4 regions of the Pseudomonas sp. DP-17 genome follow, and region 1 is predicted to be linked to each of the others. Evidence: predicted binding sites of a transcription regulator. Region 1 holds the regulator's gene; each other region holds the start of a gene.
The links. The regulator FliA, encoded in region 1, starts transcription of late flagellar genes. The targets are predictions, from matches to a motif close to CTAAAGTTTNNNNNNNNNNNGCCGNTAA.
Positions count from the first base shown of each region.

Region 2: MJ122_RS30120 (methyl-accepting chemotaxis protein) is a predicted target of FliA. The motif match lies at 2,973-3,000, and genes of this name have one in related genera.
Region 3: MJ122_RS09115 (methyl-accepting chemotaxis protein) is a predicted target of FliA. The motif match lies at 4,172-4,199, and genes of this name have one in related genera.
Region 4: MJ122_RS09555 (methyl-accepting chemotaxis protein) is a predicted target of FliA. The motif match lies at 3,423-3,450, and genes of this name have one in related genera.

Region 1 is NZ_JAKSXG010000001.1:305,732-311,340, reverse strand. Features, by position in the region: gene flhA (flagellar biosynthesis protein FlhA) at 1-620, shown strand, start outside; gene flhF (flagellar biosynthesis protein FlhF) at 636-1,946, shown strand; gene fleN (flagellar synthesis regulator FleN) at 2,111-2,938, shown strand; gene fliA (RNA polymerase sigma factor FliA) at 2,935-3,684, shown strand; gene MJ122_RS01440 (chemotaxis response regulator CheY) at 3,882-4,256, shown strand; gene MJ122_RS01435 (protein phosphatase CheZ) at 4,276-5,058, shown strand; gene MJ122_RS01430 (chemotaxis protein CheA) at 5,091-5,609, shown strand, end outside.
Region 2 is NZ_JAKSXG010000019.1:5,584-11,192, forward strand. Features, by position in the region: gene MJ122_RS27990 (diguanylate cyclase) at 1-842, shown strand, start outside; gene MJ122_RS27995 (putative quinol monooxygenase) at 847-1,146, opposite strand; gene MJ122_RS28000 (NAD(P)H-dependent oxidoreductase) at 1,314-1,898, shown strand; gene MJ122_RS28005 (peptidylprolyl isomerase) at 2,185-2,466, shown strand; gene MJ122_RS28010 (hypothetical protein) at 2,768-2,923, shown strand; gene MJ122_RS30120 (methyl-accepting chemotaxis protein) at 3,058-4,374, shown strand; gene MJ122_RS28025 (PilT/PilU family type 4a pilus ATPase) at 4,489-5,604, shown strand.
Region 3 is NZ_JAKSXG010000003.1:374,003-379,611, forward strand. Features, by position in the region: gene nuoN (NADH-quinone oxidoreductase subunit NuoN) at 1-1,304, shown strand, start outside; gene MJ122_RS09105 (AI-2E family transporter) at 1,472-2,539, opposite strand; gene MJ122_RS09110 (Na+/H+ antiporter NhaC family protein) at 2,632-3,951, opposite strand; gene MJ122_RS09115 (methyl-accepting chemotaxis protein) at 4,243-5,609, shown strand, end outside.
Region 4 is NZ_JAKSXG010000004.1:35,728-41,336, reverse strand. Features, by position in the region: gene MJ122_RS09560 (SulP family inorganic anion transporter) at 1-1,427, shown strand, start outside; gene MJ122_RS09555 (methyl-accepting chemotaxis protein) at 1,395-3,365, opposite strand; gene MJ122_RS09550 (hypothetical protein) at 3,640-4,014, shown strand; gene MJ122_RS09545 (flavin reductase family protein) at 4,038-4,646, opposite strand; gene MJ122_RS09540 (hypothetical protein) at 4,712-4,990, opposite strand; gene MJ122_RS09535 (GFA family protein) at 5,143-5,490, shown strand.

The DNA of each region.
Region 1 (5,609 bases):
AGGTGCTGCACAAGCATGCCCACGAGTTGCTCGGTCACGAGGAAGTCCAGCAACTGATGCAGCTGCTGGCCAAGACCTCGCCCAAGCTCGCCGAGGAATTGGTGCCGGGGATGATTTCCCTGTCGACCCTGCTCAAGGTGCTGCAGGCGCTGCTGCAGGAACAGGTGCCGGTGCGCGACATCCGTACCATCGCCGAAGCCATCGCCAACGTGGCGGTGAAGAGTCAAGATCCCGCCGCGATGGTGGCGGCGGTTCGTGTCGCGCTGTCCCGCGCAATCGTGCAAACCATTGTGGGACTAGAGCCGGAGCTGCCTGTGATCACCCTGGAACCCAGGTTGGAACAGATATTGCTGAATAGTCTTCAGAAGGCCGGACAGGGCTCCGAAGACGGCATGTTGCTGGAGCCCGGAATGGCCGAGAAGCTGCAACGCTCGATGGTTGAAGCGGCGCAGCGCCAGGAGATGCTTGGCAAGCCTGCAATTCTGCTGGTGGCGGGTCCGGTCCGCGCGATGATGTCCCGATTCGCCCGGATGGCAGTCCCCACCATGCATGTGTTGGCGTACCAGGAAATCCCCGACAACAAACAAGTCACGATTGTCGCCACTGTTGGGCAGAACTGATTGAGGTCCAAGGCCATGCAGGTAAAACGCTTCTTCGCCGCCGATATGCGTCAGGCCATGAAACTGGTCCGCGACGAGCTGGGCCCGGACGCCTCGATCATCGGCAACCGCCGTGTCGCCGGCGGCGTGGAGCTGACCGCGGCGCTGGATTACCAGGCCCCGGTGGCGGCCAGCAAGCCGAACCCGGCGCTGGAGGCCGAGCTGCGCAAGACCCAGGCGAAGATCGCCCAGGCGAAGGCGGACCTGTCGGCTCCCGCCCGTGCCGGCGATGGCGTGCGCAAGGACCGTCAAATGTACGGCACCGAGAAGCCGCGTCGCAGCGCTGCCGAAACCCTGGCCGAAGCCATGGACGCACCGGTCGCCCCGGCGCCGGCCGCTGCCGGTCAGCAGGCGCTGGAGGCCATGCGCTTCGAGCTCAACGGCCTGCGTGAACTGATCGAAGTCCAGTTGGGCTCCATCGCCTGGAACCAGCTGCAGAACCAGCGTCCGAAACAGGCCAACCTGTGGCGCCGCCTTCAGCGCATGGGGCTGCCGGCCGACCTGTCGCGCAGCCTGCTGGAGCGCGTGGCTTCCATTGCCGATCCGAAGCAGGCCTGGCGCATGCTGCTGGCGCACCTGGCGCGCTCGATCAGTACCCCGGAAATCGACCTGCTGGAGCAGGGCGGGGTGATCGCCCTGGTCGGCCCGGCCGGCATGGGCAAGACCACGACCCTGGCCAAGCTGGCCGCGCGCTACGTATTGAAATACGGCGCGCAGAGCATCGCCCTGGTGTCGATGGACAGTTTCCGCATCGGCGCCCAGGAGCAGATCAAGACCCTGGGCCGCATCCTCAACGTGCCGGTGACCCTGGTCGATCCGGGCCAGTCGCTGATCCAGGCCATGGCCCCGCTGGCGCGCAAGCGCCTGGTGCTGATCGATACCGCGGGCTTGCCCGCCAACGATCCGGCGCTGCGCATGCAGCTCGAAGCGCTGTCCTCGCTGAGCCTGAACGTGAAGAATTATCTGGTGCTGGCCGCGACCAGCCAGGCCCAGGTGCTCAAGTCCGCCTGGCAGAACTATCGCTCCTGTGGGCTGGCCGGGTGCATCCTGACCAAGCTGGACGAAGCGGGAAGCCTCGGCGAAGCTCTGGCTCTGGCTATCAGCCAGCATCTACCGGTAGCCTATCTGGCTGACGGGCCGAAGATTCCCGATGACCTGCATGTGGCGCGCGCGCACCAGTTGGTCAGCCGCGCGGTGAGCCTGCAGTCGCCGGAAGAACCCAGCGAAGACGCCATGGCCGACATGTTCGCCGGCCTTTACCAGCAGCCGGTGCGTCGCGCCAGCTGAAGATTGTGAGCCCCGGGTGGGGCGTGGGACGGCCGGTTGAGCCGTCCAAGCGATGCGGATGCTCTGCAAGACGATCCGCGAGCACCGGCAGCAGTGGAGCACCGCCGCCGGATTAGCCGAAGCGTCAGAAACGCGACGGTCGAACGACGAGACAAGGTATTGATATGGGTATGCATCCCGTTCAGGTAATCGCAGTCACCGGCGGCAAGGGTGGCGTGGGCAAGACCAACGTGTCGGTGAACCTGTCGCTGGCGCTGGCCGATCTCGGCCGCCGCGTCATGCTGCTGGACGCCGACCTGGGCCTGGCCAACGTCGACGTGCTGCTGGGCCTGTCGCCCAAGCGCACGCTGGCCGACGTCATCGAAGGCGAGTGCGACCTGCGCGACGTGATCCTCCAGGGACCCGGCGGCATCCGCATCGTCCCGGCGGCCTCGGGCACCCAGAGCATGGTGCACCTCACGCCGATGCAGCACGCCGGCCTGATCCAGGCTTTCAGCGACATCAGCGACAACATCGACGTGCTGGTAGTGGACACCGCTGCCGGCATCGGCGACTCGGTGGTGAGCTTCGTCCGTGCAGCGCAGGAAGTGCTGCTGGTCGTCTGCGATGAACCCACGTCGATTACCGATGCCTACGCTTTGATCAAGCTGCTCAACCGCGACTACGGCATGACCCGCTTCCGCGTACTGGCGAACATGGCCCACAGCCCCCAGGAGGGCCGCAACCTGTTCGCCAAGCTGACCAAGGTGACCGACCGTTTCCTGGACGTGGCGCTGCAGTACGTCGGCGCCATTCCCTACGACGAGTCGGTGCGCAAGGCGGTGCAGAAGCAGCGTTCGGTGTATGAGGCGTTCCCGCGCAGCAAGGCTTCCCTGGCCTTCCGTGCGGTGGCGCAGAAGGTCGACAGCTGGCCGCTGCCGGCCAACCCACGAGGGCACCTGGAGTTCTTCGTCGAGCGCCTGGTGCAACATCCCACGGGTTCGGCCGTATGACCGCGGCCTCCGGAGCGCGTATGTACAGCAAGGCACAGGCGCACAACTCCCAGGAACTGCTGATCCAGAAGCACGCGCCTCTGGTCAAGCGCATCGCCTACCACCTGCTCGGCCGTCTGCCGGCCAGCGTGCAGGTGGAGGACCTGATGCAAGCCGGCATGATCGGCCTGCTGGAGGCCGCGAAGAAATACGATTCAGGCAAGGGTGCAAGCTTCGAGACCTACGCCGGCATCCGCATCCGCGGCGCCATGCTCGACGAGGTGCGCAAGGGCGACTGGGCTCCGCGTTCGGTGCACCGCAACACCCGCATGGTCAGTGACGCCATCCGCGCCGTCGAGGCGAGAACCGGACGCGACGCTAAAGATCAGGAGGTTGCTGCCGAACTCAATATGAGCCTCGAAGATTATTACGGCATCCTCAGCGACACCCAGGGCAGCCGTTTGTACAGCTTCGACGACATGTTGCAGGACGGTGACCAGGGCAGTGGCTTTGCCGAGGACGCCTCGCACCACGACAACGAGCCGTCCCACGGGCTGGAAGACGAACGCTTCCAGGCGGCGCTGGCCGATGCCATCACCAAGCTGCCCGAGCGCGAGCGACTGGTGCTGGCCCTCTATTACGACGAGGAACTCAACCTCAAGGAGATCGGCGAGGTGCTGGGCGTCAGCGAATCGCGGGTCAGCCAGTTGCACAGCCAGTGCGCCGCGCGCCTGCGTTCGCGTCTGGCGGAGTGGCGCGCTCGCTGAGCATCGGGTAGTTTCGCGCCTGCTTGTTCCTAGCGAAAAGGCTGAAGGAATTTTCCCTAGGCAAGTTAAAGGCTTACGAATTTCTGGGTGACGTTCCTTTGACGCCCCCACAGCGAAGAGCGCTCGGCGCTCAATGAATTGACGGCACGCCCGCCAGGGCGCGTTTGGTATCGATGGAGGCAGGTTTGGACAAGAATATGAAAATTCTCATCGTGGACGACTTTTCCACGATGAGGCGCATCATCAAGAACCTCCTGCGGGACCTGGGGTTCACCAACACCGCAGAGGCCGACGACGGCACCACTGCGCTGCCGATGCTGCACAGCGGCAACTTCGACTTCCTCGTGACCGACTGGAACATGCCCGGTATGACCGGCATCGACCTGCTGCGTGCGGTCCGCGCCGACGAGCGCCTCAAGCACCTGCCGGTGCTGATGGTCACCGCCGAAGCCAAGCGCGACCAGATCATCGAAGCGGCCCAGGCCGGGGTCAACGGCTATGTGGTCAAGCCTTTCACCGCTCAGGTGCTGAAAGAAAAGATCGAGAAGATTTTCGAGCGGGTCGGCAGCTAAGGCCGGCATAGAGGGCGTCATGGATTTCAACGAATCCGCGGGTGACTTCGAGTCGACCCTGAAAAAACACGCGCGCGAATTGGTCGAATGCCTCGAGCAGGGCGACGTTCAGACCGCCGTGCAACTGATCTCCGAACTCAACCAGGCGCGTGATCGCGGGCTCTACCAGGAAGTGGGCAAGCTCACCCGCGAGCTGCACAACGCCATCGTCAACTTCCAGATCGACCCCAGCTCCCCGCGCGCCCAGGAAGTCTCGCAGATCGCCGATGCGACCGATCGCCTGTCCTACGTGGTGACGATGACCGAGAAAGCGGCCAACCGCACCATGGACCTGGTGGAAGAGTGCACCCCGGTGGTCATGCACATCGAGACCCAGGCCAAGGAGCTGCAGGAAGACTGGTCGCGCTTCATGCGCCGCGAATTGGGCCCGGACGCCTTCCGCGACCTGGCCAAGCGCGTCGAGCAGTTCCTCTACATCAGCGCCCAGGACAGCCGCAAACTCTCCGCGCACCTGAACGACATCCTGCTCGCGCAGGACTTCCAGGACCTCACCGGACAGGTGATCAAGCGCGTCACCAAGCTGGTGACCGAAGTCGAGTCGAACCTCGTGAAGCTGGTCTGGATGGCGGGCCAGGTGGATCGCTACGCCGGCATCGAGCATGACCACGAGAGCATGCGCGACGCGGTGGAAAAAGAAAGATCATCCAAGGGTGAAGGTCCGCAGATTGCTGCCGATACAAGAAAGGACGTCGTGTCCGGTCAGGACGATGTCGACGATCTGTTGTCCAGCCTTGGTTTTTAAGCGTCCGCTGACGCTGTAGAGGGAGCATCCGAATGAGCTTCGACGCCGATGACGAAATCCTCCAGGACTTCCTGGTGGAGGCCGGCGAGATTCTCGAGCTACTGTCCGAGCAACTGGTCGAGCTGGAAAGCCGTCCGGAAGACATGGACCTGCTCAATGCCATCTTCCGTGGGTTCCACACCGTCAAGGGTGGGGCAGGCTTCCTCCAGCTGAATGCGCTGGTGGAGTGCTGCCACATCGCCGAGAACGTGTTCGACATGCTGCGCAAGGGCGAACGCCGCGTGGATGCCGAGCTGATGGACGTGATGCTGCAGGCGCTGGATACCGTCAACGTCATGTTCCAGCAGGTGCGTGACGCGCAGGAGCCGACCCCGGCGACTCCCGAGCTGCTGGCCGCGCTGTCGCGCCTGGCCGACCCGAACGCCGCTCCTGCCGAGGCTCCCGCTCCCGCAGCTGCCCAGCCCGTGGTGGCTGCGGCTCCGGCTGAACCGGCGGCTTACGGTGACATCACCGACGATGAATTCGAACAGTTGATGGATGCCCTCGAGCCT
Region 2 (5,609 bases), on a different contig from region 1:
TGCTCGACGGCACGGTGCTCGCCCAATGGCCACACGACCCGACCCGCGCGCACGGGGATGAGGTGGATACCTTCCGCGAGTTCGTCGATAGCGGGCGCAACGACTATTTCCGCCAGCAGAACGGCACCTCGAACGCTTACTGGCGCGGCTACCGGCGCATCGGCGACTACCAGGCGGTGGTGTCGGTGGAGCTGTGCCGCGAGGCGATCCTGAACACCTGGACCGCACGCACCCTGATCACCAGTGGACTGCTGGTGGCAATCAACGCCGCGACGATTTTCTTCGCCTACCGCCTGACCCGTGACTTGCGTCGCCGCGACGCCAAGGAAAGCCACCTGCGCAACCAGGCCGACACCGACCCGCTGACCGGCCTGCACAACCGCCGCTGGTTCGATGAAAAGTCCCATCGCGAATGGCACCGCCGCCGGGCAGGCGACGGCAACCTGGCGGTACTGATGATGGATATCGACCAGTTCAAGGCCTACAACGACCACTACGGACACCCGCGCGGCGACCTGGCGCTGGTCAGCGTGGCACACCTGGTCAGCCAGGGCTGCCAGCGCGAGGACGACGGCGCTGCACGCTACGGCGGCGAAGAGTTCGTGGTGATCCTGCCTGGCTGCGACACCGCGGCAGCCGCGACGGTGGCGGAATCGATCCGCCGCTCGGTGGAGGAAGCCGCGCTGCCCCACGAGAAGGGCGCGCGCGGCATCGTCACCATCAGTGTCGGCGTGGCCAGCACGTCGTGCACGCAAGCCGGCAGCATCGAAGCGCTGATCGCCGCAGCGGACGCCAACCTCTACAAGGCCAAGGAAGGTGGGCGCAACCGGGTGGTGGCCTGAGCGTTCAACGCGGCAACGGGTCCATCACCTCGATTTCCTGAATGGCGAAATCGCGGCGCAGGTACTCCATGCGCCGCTCATGGAACTCGCGCATATGCGGCAGTGCGGTGTGGATGGCCAGGTGCTCGCGGCTTTGCCAGACCTCGAAGAAGGTGAAGAGCGTCGGATCACTCACATCGCGCAGCATGTGGTACTGGATGCAACCTTCCTCGGCACGGCTGGGGGTCAGGTAGGCGCGGAACAGGTCTTCGAAAGCCTGGGATTTTTCAGGGCGGGTATGGGCCTGGAGGATGAAGGCATACATCGGACGGCGATCCTTGTGGTGGAAAGATTGCCTAATCCTGACGCAAATCAATCACTCACATTATTGATTCTCACGCACGGATCATTTGTCCGGGAACGGGTTTTTCCGCACCGGGCGGATCGATATTCTGCCGTCATCGACTTTCCATTCCCTTGCGGAGCCCACTCATGAAAAAGATTCTGCTGATCAATGGCGGCAAACAGTTCGCCCACTCCGACGGCCGCTACAACGCCACCCTGCACGAAGCCGCCATCGCCCATCTGGACCGCGCCGGTTTCGACGTGAAGGAAACCTTCATCGACGGCGGCTACGACATCCAGGAAGAAGTGCAGAAAATGCTCTGGGCCGACGTCATCGTCTACCAGATGCCTGGCTGGTGGATGGGCGCGCCCTGGACCGTCAAGCAGTACATCGACGAGGTGTTCACCGCCGGCCACGGCAGCCTCTACGCCAACGACGGCCGTACCCGTTCCGACGCTTCGCAGAAGTACGGCAGCGGCGGCCTGCTGCAGGGCAAGCAGTACATGATCTCGGCCACCTGGAACGCCCCCCAGCAGGCCTTCGACGACCCGACCGACTTCTTCGAGGGCAAGGGCGTGGACGCGGTGTATTTCCCCTTCCACAAGGCCAACCAGTTCCTGGGCATGAGCCCGCTGCCGACCTTCCTCTGCGTGGATGTGATGAAGCGCCCGAACATCGAGGGCGATGTGCAGCGCTACCAGCAGCACCTGAGCGAAGTGTTCGGCGCCTGAGGCGAACATCTGCGTAGGAGCGGACTGCGTCCGCGATCGTTTTCCGCCGGGCGACGCCGATCGCGGATGAATCCGCTCCTGCGCTCATGCAACCCGCTGCAATAGAACGCAGGATGGGTGGAGCCTGCGACACCCCTCAGCAATTCCCCCCGCGGAAATCCATGGGTATCGCTGCGCGCCACGCCGTCCTACGAAAAGGGGCAAGTCACCCGGCGCCTGGCATTGGGTTCAGGCCTGGAATCGGCTAGGCTTCGCCCTTTCCTACTGCCTGTTCAGGAGTTATTCCATGGCCCGTGCATCCGCCCGTCACATCCTGGTTTCCAGCGAAGCCAAGTGCAATGAACTGAAAACTGCCATCGAAGGCGGCGCCGACTTCGCCCAGGTGGCGCGCGACAATTCCACCTGCCCGTCCGGCCGCAGCGGCGGTGACCTGGGTACCTTCCGCCCGGGCCAGATGGTTCGCGAGTTCGACCAGGTCGTCTTCAGCGCCCCGCTGAATGTCGTCCAGGGTCCGGTGAAGACCCAGTTCGGCTACCACCTGGTGGAAGTGACCAGCCGCGAAGACTGATCCCCTTCGCCCGCGCCGCGCCCATTTGCGGGGGCGGCGTGTCCCTTCCCTCTCCGGCCCGCCCCGGGCCACCAGCGTCACCCCCAATCCCACCGGAATCGAACCGTACAGCCGTCCACGCCCCTTGCCCGGCGTGCCGAGCAGCAGCGCGGCGAACAGCACGGCGAGCGCGTCGGCGGTGGAATACACCAGGTTGACGATCATCCCCAGGACGAAATGCAGGCCCACCGGCAGGCTGGCGGCCGGGTCGACGCACTGCGCCAGGAAGAACAGCGCCGTCTCGGGGTCGGGTACCTCGACGATGATGTTGCCGGCGCGGATCATCACCGGCGACACCTCTGCCGAGCGCATCCGGGAGGCCGCTGCCAGCGGCAGCCAGCTGCTGCACAAGCCGCTGGACACCCACCTGCTGCGTGCCGCCAACGCCGTCAGTCAGGAAGTGACCAGCACCGTCTGAAACACGCACCAGGTCTTGATGGGTGGGGCTTACGCCGGTTCATCCGGGGCTAAAGTCGTGGCCGTATCGGCCGATGCAATGGCGAAACGACCCGGCAGCAGTCTTCGTGCCTCACCCCTAGAGAAAGCCCACGCATGTTCAACTCGCGATTGAAGCAGGAGCTGGCCGCCCTGCGTGAAGAGCTCGCCTCCATCGAGGAGATCCGCGCCAGCCTCGATCAGGAAATGCTCGTGCTGTTCCTCGACCCCCGCGGGCGCATCGAGTCGGTGAATGCCAACTTCGAGAAGGAGATGCTGCACCGCGGCGACCAGCTCATCGGCCGCCCGCTGCTGGACCTGATCCCCGACCACGTACGCGGCCTGGACTTCCACCTGAGGGTGAAGCACGCCATCGAGCGCGGCGAGCATCTGGCCGGCGTGATCCGCCTGCTGCGTGGCGACGGCGAAGAGGCCTGGCTGCGCTCGATCCTGCAACCGGTGCACGACCGCACCGGGGCGGTCCAGCGCTTTTCGATCTACGCCAGCGACCTCACCCGCACCATCGAAAATTCCCGCGAGCACGAGAACCTGATCGAGGCCCTGCAACGCTCCACCGCGGTGATCGAATTCAACCTGCAGGGCGAAGTGCTCACCGCCAACGACCGCTTTCTCAACGCCATGGGTTACAGCCTGGCGCAGATCAAGGGAAAGCATCACCGGATGTTCTGCGAGCCTTCTGAATACAACTCGTCGCAGTACGAGGCGTTCTGGACCAAGCTGCGCCGTGGCGAGTTCGTCACCGGTCGCTTCAAGCGTATCGACAACCGTGGCCACGAGGTCTGGCTTGAGGCCTCGTACAACCCGATCATCGATGCCCACGACCGCCTGTACAAAGTGGTGAAGTTCGCCACCGTGATCACCGAGCAGGTGCACCGTGAAAACGCCGTCGCGCAAGCGGCGACCATCGCTTTCGATACCTCGCAAAGCACCGACAACAGCGCCACCAAGGGCGCCGCCGTGGTCCAGCAGACGGTGGAGGTGATGCGGGAACTGGCCGACCGCATGCAGGAGGCCACCCAGGGCATCGAGGCGCTGGACCGCCAGTCCCAGGCCATCGGTGCGCTGGTGCAGAGCATCCGCAGCATCGCCGACCAGACCAACCTGCTGGCGCTCAACGCCGCCATCGAAGCAGCCCGCGCGGGCGACCAGGGGCGAGGCTTCGCGGTGGTCGCCGACGAGGTTCGCCAGCTCGCCTCGCGCACCAGCGCCGCCACCGAGGAAATCACCCGCGTGGTGGAACAGAACCAGCACCTCGCCGGCGAAGCGGTGGCCATGATCGACCGCGGCAAGCAGCAGGCCGAACTGGGGCTGCAGCTGTCCGGCCAGGCCGGCACGGTGATCATCGAAATCCAGGACAGCGCCCAGCGCGTGGTCAACGCCGTGGGCCAGTTCGCCAATCAACTGTCGACCTGAGGCACTTCCCTGCGGCACGTCAAAACGGCGTGCCGCAGCCTCGCCTAGGCTCCCGTCCGGCATTGCAGCTAGGCTCAATGCAGATGCGCCCTCCCGCCATCCCAGGACGACACCATGAGCAACACTCCCCTCCCCGACGTCATCCAGTACCTGCGCCTGCTGCCCGAGCGTGGCGGCTCGGACATGTTCTTCAGCGTCGGCGCGCCGCCGCACCTGAAGGCCGAAGGCCACAGCCAGCCGGCGGATGATCGCGTGCTGGAGCCCGGCGAGGTGAAGACCCTGGCCTGGCAATTGATGTCGCCAGCCCAGGTGCAGGATTTCGAGCGCGACCTGGAGATGAACCTGGCGCTGAGCGTGCCGGACATCGGGCGTTTTCGCGCGAACATCTACTACCAGCGTGGTGAAGTGGCCATGGTGGTGCGCCTGATCAAGCAGGTGATTCCGGACGTCACCTCCCTCGGCCTGCCATCGATCCTCGACAAGCTGGCGATGCAGGACCGCGGGCTGATCCTGGTGATCGGCGCGGCCGGCGCGGGCAAGTCGACGACCCTGGCGAGCATGCTGGATTTTCGCAACCGCCACCGTTCCGGGCACATCGTCTGCATCGAGGACCCCATCGAGTTCCTCCACATGCACAAGAAGTCGATCATCGACCAGCGCGAAGTCGGCCTGGACACCCACAGCTACGAGGACGCCCTGCGCAACGTGCTGCGCGAGGCACCGGACGTGATCATGCTCGGCGAAATCCGCGACGCCGCCACCATGCAGCACGCGCTGCATTACGCCGAAACCGGGCACCTGTGCGTCGCCACCCTGCACGGCACCAGTTGCCGCCACGCCATCGAGCGCATCACCCGTTTCTTCCCCGACGAGGCGCGCCCGCAGGTGCTGGCCGACCTGTCGCAGAACATCCTCGCGCTGATCGGCCAGCGCCTGGTGCCCGGCAGCCACCAGCGCCGCGCTGTAGCGGTGGAGCTGGTGCTGGGTACGCCGCACATCCGCGGCATCATCCAGCGCGACGAGCTGCCCGAGCTCAAGGGAGCCGTCGAACGCGCGCTGGAGAGCGGCATGCAGAGCTTCGACCAGAGCCTCTACAAGCTGCTGGAAGAAGGGCGCGTGAGCGTGGCCGACGCCCTGAAGTTCGCCGACTCGCGCACCGATCTTGCGCTGAAGATCAAGCTGGAGCGCGGCATGGACGACGACAGCATCGGGCCGGCGTTCGGCAGTTGAGCGGG
Region 3 (5,609 bases), on a different contig from region 1:
CGGTGCTGAAAGTCACCCCGATCGAAGTCACCCCGCTGCTGGTGATCGACAACTTCGCCTGCTTCTACATGGCCCTGATCCTGATCGGCGCCCTGGCCTGCACCACCCTCGCCCATGCCTACATGGAAAGCTTCCCGGGCAACCGCGAGGAACTGTACCTGCTGCTCCTGCTCTCCACCGCAGGCGGCCTGGTACTGGTCAGCGCGCAGAACCTGGCCGGCCTGTTCATCGGCCTGGAACTGCTGTCGGTGCCGGTCTACGGCATGGTGGCGTACGCCTTCTTCAACAAGCGCACCCTGGAAGCGGGCATCAAGTACACCGTTCTGTCCGCCGCCGGCTCCGCGTTCCTGCTGTTCGGCATGGCCCTGCTCTACGCCGAGTCCGGCAACCTGGGCTTCGCTGCCATCGGAGCCTCGCTGGCCGAAGGCACCAGCCATGGCCCGCTGCTGGCCATCGGCGTCGGCATGATGGTCGTCGGCCTGGGCTTCAAGCTGTCCCTGGCACCGTTCCACCTGTGGACCCCGGACGTCTATGAAGGCGCGCCGGCGCCGGTCGCCACCTTCCTGGCCACCACTGCCAAAGTCGCTGTGTTCGCCGTGCTGCTGCGCCTGTTCCAGATCGCTCCGGCGGCCCTGAACAACGGCCTGCTGCATGACGCCATCGCGGTCATCGCCATCGCCTCGATCCTGATCGGTAACCTGCTGGCGCTGACCCAGAGCAACATCAAGCGCCTGCTGGGCTACTCGTCCATCGCCCACTTCGGCTACCTGCTGATCGCCCTGGTGGCGAGCAAGGGCCTGGCCGTGGAAGCGGTCGGCGTGTACCTGACCACCTACGTCGTCACCACCCTGGGCGCCTTCGGCGTGGTCACCCTGATGTCCACCCCGTACAGCGGCCGCGACGCCGACGCGCTGTTCGAGTACCGCGGCCTGTTCTGGCGCCGTCCGGTGCTGACCGCAGTGATGACCGTGATGATGCTGTCCCTGGCCGGCATTCCGCTGACCGCCGGCTTCATCGGCAAGTTCTACATCGTCGCCACCGGCGTCGAGTCCCAGCACTGGTGGCTGGTCGGCGCCCTGGTCCTGGGCAGCGCCATCGGCCTGTTCTACTACCTGCGCGTGATGGTGACCATGTTCCTGGTCGAGCCGAACATGAAGCGCCACGACGCGCCCCTGGACTGGGCTCAGCGCGCCGGCGGCATCATGCTGGTGGCCATCGCCCTGCTCGCCTTCTTCCTCGGTGTCTACCCGCAACCGCTGCTGGACCTCCTCCAGCACAGCGGCCTGGTAGCCGTCGCCGGCTAAGGTCGACAGGCAATGAAAAACCCCGCTTCGGCGGGGTTTTTTGTTGGGCGGGAATCAGGAGATACCGGCTTTTCGTAGGATGGGTGGAGCGCAGCGATACCCATGCTGCTGGCGCACGTCATTGATGGGTATCGCTTCGCTCCACGCCATCCTACAAGGCTCGCGCCCTACTCCGCCGCCTTGGGCGTCTCCCCTTCGCGGCCGGTGAACAAGTCCCAGGAGGCCATGAACAGCGCCGCGATCAGCGGGCCGATGACGAAGCCGTTGAGACCGAACAGCGACATGCCGCCGAGGGTTGAGATCAGCACCACGTAGTCGGGCATCTTGGTGTCCTTGCCCACCAGGATCGGGCGCAGGATGTTGTCCACCAGGCCGATCACCACCACGCAGAACAGTGTCAGCACCACGCCCTGCCAGATCGCTCCGGTGAGCAGGAAATAAGCCGCCACCGGCACCCAGATCAGCCCCGCGCCGATCGCTGGCAGCAGCGAAAGGAAGGCCATCAGCGTGCCCCACAACAACGAACCCTGGATGCCGAGGAACCAGAAGATCAGCCCGCCGAGTGCGCCCTGGGTCGCGGCGACGGCGATGTTGCCCTTCACCGTGGCGCGGATCACCGTGGTGAACTTGGTGAACAGGTGCTGCTTGTGCTCCGCACTCAGCGGCACCGCCTGCTTGATTCGGCGCCCCAGCGCCGGGCCGTCGCGCAGGAGGAAGAACAACAGGTAAAGCATGATGCCGAAGCTGATGACGAACTCGAAAGTATTCTGGCCGATGCTGAAGGCCTTGGTCGCCACGAGTTGGCTGGCCTGCATCGCCCCCGTCGAGAGCTTTTCCTGCAGGCTGGAAAGGTCCGCCAGGTCGAAGCGCTCCAGCAGCTGATGCGCCCACGCCGGGAGCGCAGCGACGGCCTGCTGGTAGTACACGATGAAATTCAGCTCACCCGACTTCAGTCGCTGGTAGACCGTCGCTCCCTCCTGCACCAGCGCCCCGGCGATGAAGGTCACCGGCAGGATCACGATCAGGAAGCACACGCCGAGGGAAATCAGCGCGGCGAGGTTGTTGCGCCCGTTGAGCTTCGTCCTCAGGCGGCGTTGCAGCGGAGCGAAGATGATCGCCAGGATGGTGCCCCAGAAGACCGCCCCATAGAACGGCAGCAGGATCCAGCCGAAGGCGAGCGTCACCACCAGCAGCAGGGCGAGGAATGTCCGGTATTCCAGTTTCGATTCGAACATGAGCGGGTCCGTGAAAGGTTAAACCAGCTCATTAGTCAGCAGTTGGCCTGCCGAGTGCAACTTTCGCAGCGCGCTCCCTGCGCTCATGTGCGCTAAAGCACCATGGCCGCCACCCAGCCGAACGCCAGCAGCGGCAGGTTGTAGTGCAGGAAGGTGGGCACTACGGTGTCCCAGATGTGGTTGTGCTGGCCGTCCACGTTCAGCCCGGAGGTCGGACCGAGGGTGGAGTCCGATGCCGGCGAGCCGGCGTCACCCAATGCTCCGGCTGTGCCGACGATGCTGACAATGGCCAGTGGACTGAAGCCCAGGTGCGCCGCCAGCGGCACGAAGATCGCCGCGATGATCGGCACCGTGGAGAAGGACGAGCCGATGCCCATGGTCACCAGCAGACCCACCAGCAGCATCATGAAGGCGCCCAGCGCCTTGCTGCTGCCGATCCAGCCGGCGGCGCTGTCCACCAGGCTCGCGACCTGCCCGGTGGCGGTCATCACCGCGGCGAACCCCTGGGCGGCGATCATGATGAAGCCGATCATGGCCATCATCTTCATGCCTTCGGTGAACAGGTCGTCCGCTTCCTTCCAGCGCACCACGCCGGACAGCGAGAACACCAGGAAACCCACCAGCGCACCGAGGATCATCGAGTCCAGCAGCAGTTGCACGGCAAAGGCCGACGCGACCGCGACGCCTGCCACCACCAGGCTCATCCTGCTGTAGGGCGTATCGACCCGCTCGACCTGTTCGATGCGCTCCAGATCGTAGACACGCTTGCGACGGTAACTGAACAGCACCGCCATCAGCAGGCCGCAGACCATCCCCAGCGCTGGAATCAGCATGGCGTGAGTGACATTGATGCCTTGCACGCTCACACCCGCCCGCTCGACGTTGGCCAGCAGGATCTGGTTCAGGAAAATGTTGCCGAAGCCAACCGGCAGGAACATGTAGGGCGTGATCAGGCCGAAGGTGATGACGCAGGCGATCAGCCGGCGGTCGATCTGCAGGCGGGTCAGCACGTAGAGCAGCGGTGGCACCAGCAACGGAATGAAGGCGATGTGGATGGGCAGGATGTTCTGCGAAGAGATTGCCACCACCAGCAGCAGGCCGACCATCATCCACTTGAAGGCGCCGGAGCCATTGGCCTCGTGGTGGCCGAGCATTGCCAGGGCACGATCGGCAAGGGCGTGCGCCATTCCGGAGCGCGCGATGGCCACGGCAAAGGCGCCCAGCATGGCGTAGGACAGCGCCACCGTCGCACCGGCCCCCAGTCCTTCGTTGAATGCCTTGAGCGTGCCGTCCATGCCCAGGCCACCCAGCAAACCACCGGCCACCGCGCCGGCGATCAGTGCGACCACCACATGCACGCGACACAGGCTCAGCACCAGCATCAGGCCAATGGCGATCAACACCGCATTCATCTCTATCACTCCTCTCACGGATCGCCGCGCAGGGCGCGGACAAAAGGCGCGCACTCTGCCAAACACTCGGCGAGGTGTCAAAACCCGTGTCGAATCAGGACGTTTCGGCAATTGGCGGCGGGATTTTCACCGAAGTGCGCACGCTTTTTGCCTGAAAGTCGCCGGCCGTCATAACAGCACGCCAGAATCGCCTGTTTTCTGGCGATTCGCCCCGTCACGGGTCAAGAAGATGCGGGAAAAGCCGATATACCGGGCATTCCCGAGGTTTCGTTAAAACAAGGACCCCTCTCCATGTTGCTGCGCCGTCTCTCCATCCAGTGGAAGATCACGTTGCTCGCCGGGCTCTGCCTGCTCGGCGTCGTCTCGCTGCTTTCCGGTCTGTCCGTCTACCGCACCCAACACAGCACCGCGCTGGTCAAGCAATCGAGCACCGAAATGCTCGATGAAGCGGCCAAGGCGCGACTGCAATCGCGCGGTGAAGTCCAGGCCATGCGCATCCAGCGCTACATCATGGACGCCTACCAGTATGGCAAGGGCTTCTCGCGGCAGGTGCTCTTCCTGCGCGATCAGGCGCAGAAGCGCTTCCTCGACGCCTATGACCTGCGCGAAGACCTGACCCGCCAGGTGAAGACGGCGCTGGAAGGCAACCCGGAACTGCTGGGCCTCTACGTCGCCTTCGAACCCGATGCGCTGGATGGCAAGGACAAGCTCTTCGCCGGCCAGGGCGAGCTGGGCAGCAACGACGCGGGGCGCTTCTCCATCTACTGGTCCCAGGCCACGCCGGGCCACCTGGAATCCGAAGCCATGGCCGAGTCGCTGCTGCAGGACACCAGCCCCGGCCCGAGCGGCAGCGCTTACAACGCCTGGTTCACCTGCCCCAAGACCACCGGCCAGCCCTGCGTGCTCGACCCGTACTTCGACGAAGTGGGCAAGAAGAAGATGCTCATGACCAGCATCGCCTTCCCGCTGGAGCTGGACGGCAAGGTCATCGGCGTCATGGGCCTGGACATCAGCATGGAGAAGCTGCAGGAGATCAGCATCGAGGGCAGCCGGGAGCTGTACGACGGCCAGGGCCGCGTGAGCATCGTCAGCGCCGCGGGCCTGCTCGCCGGCCACAGCGCAGACGCCAGCAAGCTGAGCAGGAAGCTGCAGGAGGTCTATCCCAACCAGGGCACTGAGCTGCTGCAGGCCATCGCCGCCAACCATGAGCAGGTGTTCCGCCAGGACGACCAGTTGCGGGTGGTCGAGCCGTTGCAACCGATCCCCGGCTCCAAGCCCTGGGGCGTGCTGCTGGAAGTCCCGCAGAATGTCCTGCTCGGCCCGGCCATCGAGCTGCAGAACGAACTGGACGACCAGCGCACGCAGGGCACCGCCTACCAGCTCGGCTTCGGTCTGATCGCCATCCTGATCGGCCTGTTCGCCATGTGGCTTACCGCCCGTGGCGTGACCCGGCCGATCCTCAACGTCGCCGCCATGCTGCGCAACATCGCCAGTGGCGAAGGCGACCTGACCAAGCGCCTGGACTACAGCGGCAAGGACGAGCTGGGCGAACTGGCCGGCTGGTTCAACCGCTTCCTCGACAAGCTGCAGCCGATCATCCGCGACGTGAAATCCTCGGTGCAGGATGCCCGTGCCACCGCAGACCAGTCCTCGGAAAT
Region 4 (5,609 bases), on a different contig from region 1:
TGATCGTCGCCGTGCTGGTGGGTGCCATGTCCATCGCTGCCGGTTTCGCCCGCGCCGGCTTCGTTGCCAGTTTCCTCTCGCGGCCCACGCTGGTGGGCTACCTGAACGGCATCGGCCTGAGCCTGATCGCCGGCCAGCTGGGCAAGATCCTCGGCTACCACAGCGAGACCAGCGGCTTCGTCCGCGGGCTGATCGCCCTGGCGCGCAACCTCGCCGATACCCACTTCCCGACCCTGGCGCTGGGCATCGGCACCCTGGCACTGATGGTCCTGCTGCCGCGCCGCTATCCGAAGATTCCCGGCGCGCTGGTGGGCGTACTCTTCGCCTCGGTCATCGCCGCTCTGTTCGGCCTGGACCAGTACGGCATCAAGCTGTTGGGCGAAGTGCCGCAGGGCCTTCCGCACCTGAGCTGGCCGAAGACCAACTACGAGGAGCTGGGCAGCCTGTTCCGCGATGCCATGGGCATCACCATCGTCAGCTTCTGCAGCGCCATGCTCACCGCGCGCAGCTTCGCCGCCCGCCACGGTTACGCCATCGATGCCAACCACGAGTTCATGGCATTGGGCATGGCCAACATCGGCGCGGGGATTTCCCAGGGCTTCGTCATCAGCGGCGCGGATTCGCGCACGGCGGTGAACGACATGGTCGGCGGCAAGAGCCAGATGGTCGGCGTGGTCGCCGCGCTGGTGATCGGCCTGGTCCTGCTGCTGTTCAGCAAGCCGCTGGGCTGGGTGCCGATGCCGGCGCTGGGCGCGGTGTTGCTGATGGCAGGCTGGGGGCTGATCGACTTTCGCGCCCTACGCGGCTTCTGGGCGCTGAGCCGGTTCGAGTTCGGCCTGTGCGTACTGACCACCGCCGGTGTGCTCAGTGTCGGCGTGCTGCCGGGCATCTTCGTCGCCATCATGCTCGCCCTGCTGCGCCTGCTGTACCTCACCTACCGCCCGCACGACGCGGTGATGGGGTGGGTGTATGGCATCGACGGCCAGGTGGAGGTCGGGCAATACCCCAACGCGCACACGCTGCCGGGCCTGGTGATCTACCGCTTCGACGCGCCGATCCTGTTCTTCAACGCCGACTACTTCAAGCAGCGCATCCTCGAGGTGGTGACGCAGACGCCGAATGCGCGCGCGGTGCTGCTCAATGCCGAGGGCATCCTCAACCTGGATATCAGCGGCCTGACGACGTTGCGGGAAGTGCAACAGACCCTCGATGCGCAGGGCGTGCATCTGTCGCTGGCGCGGGTGACTGGCGAAACCCTGGCGATGCTCAAGCGCTCCGGCGCCCTAGGCGAGGTGAAGCCGCCGCTGGTATTCAGCTCGGTGCGTGCGGGCGTCAATGCCTACCGCCGCTGGCACCAGCAGCGCAAGCGCGAGCAGGCGGCCAGCGCCCGGGCGTCACAGGCGGAACTGCCCGACCAGTCCCTGTAGTTCACGGCTGAGCTGCGCCAGCTCGACGCTGGAAGACGCGGTGGATTCCATGGCCTGCGCCGACTCGTCGGCTATGCCACGGATACTGCTGACGCTGCGGCTGATCTCCTCGGCCACCGCGCTCTGCTGCTCGGAAGCGGCGGCGATCTGCTGGTTCATCTGGTGGATCACCGCCACCGCCGAAGCGATGGTGCCCAGCGCGGCCTCGGTCTGCACCGCGTCGCCCACGGTCATTTCCACCAGGGCGTGGCTGCGCTGCATGCGCTGTACCGAAGTGCTGGCGCCGTTCTGCAGGGCGGCGATCAGCGTCTCGATCTCGGCGGTGGACTGCTGGGTGCGCCGCGCCAGTGCCCGTACTTCATCGGCGACCACGGCGAACCCCCTGCCCTGCTCGCCCGCCCGCGCGGCCTCGATGGCGGCATTGAGCGCCAGCAGGTTGGTCTGCTCGGCGACGTTCTTGATCACATCCAGCACGCTGCCGATGCTCTGGCTCTCGCGGCCGAGCTGCTCGATGCTCTGGGTGGCCGCGCGCACGGCCTCGGCCAGTTGCTCGATGCGGCCGAGCGTCTGGCGCACCACATCCTGCCCGCTGGCCACCTTGCCGTCGGCCTGTTCGGCGGAGGTGGCGGCCTCCTCGGCATTGCGCGCCACATCATGGACGGTGGCGGCCATCTGGTTCATCGCCGTGGCGACCTGGTCGGTCTCGGCCTTCTGGCTGTTCACCCCGTGCTGGGTGCGCTCGGTGACGCTGGACAGCGCCTGCGCCGAGGCGGAGATACGCCCCACGCCGTCGCTCAGGCGGCTGACGATGCCCCGCAGGCTGTCCGTCATGCTGCCGACCGCGCCCATCAACTGGCCGACTTCATCCTTGCGCCGAACCTCGACGCTCACGCTCAGGTCGCCCTCGGCAATGCGGCGTGCCATGCCGATCACCTGGCGCAGCGGGCGAACGATCATCCAGGTGATCAGCAGCGAAGCCAGCGCGCCCACCAGCAGTGCCAATGCCGCCGAAGCGACGATCAGCAGGGTGTTGGTGCGCAGCTGGGTCTGCATGGCCGCGCGCTGGGCGGCGTAGGCGTCGTCGACCTGCCGCATGACCTGGGCCGCGCGCTCGTTCATTTGCGCGTGGACCTGCTTCTCCTGCTCGAGGCTGGCGGTGTAGTCGTCGAGCTTCTCGACGAAGGCGTTGATGTTGGTGATGACGTCCTTGAGCACCGAGACGTAGGTCGGGTCGGTGATGACCTCCTGCAGCTTGGCGGACAGCTCCAGCGCCTCGGCGGCGGACTTGATGCGGCCACCCTCGGCTTTCTCCTCGCCGGTCTTTTCGTCACCGCCGGCGTCCAGGCGCGAGCGCGCCTCGTCCAGGCCCTGCAGCACCAGGCGATAGAGCTGGCTGACCTGGGCGGCCTGCTGCAACAGCTCCTCGCCCTTCTGGCCCTGGGAATCCTTGAGCTCGTAGGCGCCGTCATCGGCCAGGCTGGATTGCAGGATGTCCAGGCTGTTGGACGCACCGTTCACCGACCAGGTGGCGGCGTCCAGCGACAGGCGCCGGCTCTTGCTGGACTTCTCGAACTTCTCGAACGCCGCCAGGTAATCGGCAATGCCCTGCTCCACCTGCTGCATCGCAGCGGCCTCGCCCGCCTGGGCCTTGAGCCGCGCCACCGCCTCGCCGAGTATCCCGGCGTGCTCGCGCAGGCGCTTGGCGGAGGCGTCGCTGGCATCGATGACGAAGTCCTTCTCGCTCTGGCGCATCTCCAGCAACTCGCGGTTGATGGTCGACATGTCACCGAGCAGGTCGAAGCGCTGGGCAATCGTCCGTAGCGCGGTCACGCCGATCGCCGCCACCACGGCGGTCAACAACAGCACCAGGCCGAAGCCGATGGCCAGTTTCTTCGCCGTTCCCATATCGGCCAGACGACGCTGCACGAAGGCAAACATGGCTTCTCCCCCCATCCGCAATGGCGTTGCAGGAAATCCCCGAAGGTCTCCTGATCGTTATCGCTGCTTTTGGCCGGAACATTAGGAGTACCGCCCACCGACTGGATAGAGGGCGCGACGGTGATGGCACGGTGATGCTGCACAGAGATACGCGGAGGTCGCATCCAGAACACTTAACAGGACTTTCCCGGCGCGGATACGGAAATTGCCGACAGCGAGCTGACAGCCCGACCGTTCAGATTCCGACACCTGACTTTCCCTATCAGGTGCTCGGATGAATGCCTACTACCAACTGGTTCTACAACGCCCGCTGGCGGGATTCGCCCACCCACTCCAACTGCCGGAGCTGTATCGCGAGCAGCGCCGCCTCGACCCATTGCTGCTGGCTCGCGGACACATGCCGATCCGCAGCTTCGTCTGCCCGCTGGCCTGCGACGAGGTCAAGGGCGAATGGCTGGACTGCTGGTTCGATGCCCAGACCGGCTGGCGCCTGGTGCATGGCATCGTCAGTCTGATACACGCCAGCACGCAGGACTTCCCCCGCTGCGACCCACTGCTCTCCGAACTCTTCGCCCTTGGCGAACGACTGGACGTGGCGCGCATGGGTGGCATCCACTGGCAGCTTGGCCTGGAGCTGGAGTTCGCCTGACGCTGTCGCGCCAGCACGGAGTCCTACTTCGGACGAATCATGCTGAAGGTGTCGCGGGTGCGGCTGTATTGCGTGCCGCCCAGGCGTCCGACCAGATCCAGCTTTGCCGGGTCGACGTGGCGCTCGTCCTGCATCACCGAGTCATCGACGTGCGCCAGCAGCACGCGGGCGAAGATCAGCAGGCTGGAAGGGTTCTCCGCCGGGTACGGCATGATTTCCGCCAACCGGCACTCGAAGGCCACCGGCGCGCCTGCCACACGGGGTGGCGCCACGCGTTCGCTGGGGACCGTGGCAATGCCGGCGTGGTCGATCTCGCTGACGCCGTGGGGCAGCCAGGCGGCAGTCGCGTTCATGGCTTCGGCCTGGGCGGCGCTGACCAGGTGGATCACCAGCTCGCCGGTCTCGCGGACATTGCGCAGGGTGTCCTTGACGCTGCCATCCTCACGCACGCTGGTGTTGACCAGCAGGGTCGGCGGCGAATCGCTGATGACCTGGAAGAAGCTGAACGGCGCGAGGTTGCTCTGGCCGTCCGCGGACAGCGTGCTGACCCAGGCGATGGGCCGCGGCGTGACGGTGGAGGCGAGCCAGCGATAGGCCTCGGCCTTGGACAGTTGGGTGAAGTCGAGTTGCATGTCGAAATCCGGGCGATGCGAGAGGGAATGCGCGGGCCGCTTCGCGCGGCCCGGCGGTGCACGGCTCAGCGGCCGGCGCGGGATTCCTTGATGTAGAAGCGCGCGCGGCTGGCCTTGTCGGAGCAACCGGTATAAGCCTCGACCTGCTGCTGGGTCTTGGCGGCGGTCAGCAGGCCGACGGCCTTGGAGTAGCTGACGGTGCCGGCGAAACCTTCGGCCTTGGCCAGGTCCAGCTCGTGCCAGGCGGCGTCCAGCTGCGAAGCACAGCTGTCGCGGTTGACGGTCTTGCCCGAGCAGCCGGCGACGGCGAGCAGCAGGGCGATGATCACGGGAATGCGCGGCATGACGAAACTCCTGGAAGTATTCGGGGGTGAATCCAGCTTAGAACGCGGCGCAAAGGCCTGCCGGACGGCGCCGCAGTATGCCACCGGACGGATGGCGTTCAAGCGACTACTACACTGATTGCCCACGGGATAACCCGGCAAGGAGAAGGACCATGGTGCACCAGGGCAGCTGCCATTGCGGGCAGATCGCGTTCGAAGTGGAAGGGGATGTCGGTGAAGTCGTGTCATGCAACTGCTCGATCTGCCGCCGCAAGGGCTCGCTCCTGTGGTTCGTCCCGCGCGGCAAGCTGAAGCTGACGACTCCTGAGAGTGCCATGAGCACCTATACGTTCAACACCCACCGCATCGAACACCGCTTCTGCCCTACCTGCGGCTGCGCGCCCCTGGCCTACGGAGCGATGCCGGACGGCACGCCGATGGCGGCGATCAATGTGCGCTGCCTGCCGGGCGTGGACCTGGCGGGGCTGACAGTGAAGGAGTACGACGGCAAGAGCCGGTGACTGCGCAGCAGGCGCCGCCACCGTGGCTCACCTCGTTGTGGCACCGCCCGCTCCTGCTGGGAGGCAACGAGCTGGCCTGGGAGCCATCGCGGACGAAGTCCGCTCCTACCCAGGGCCCT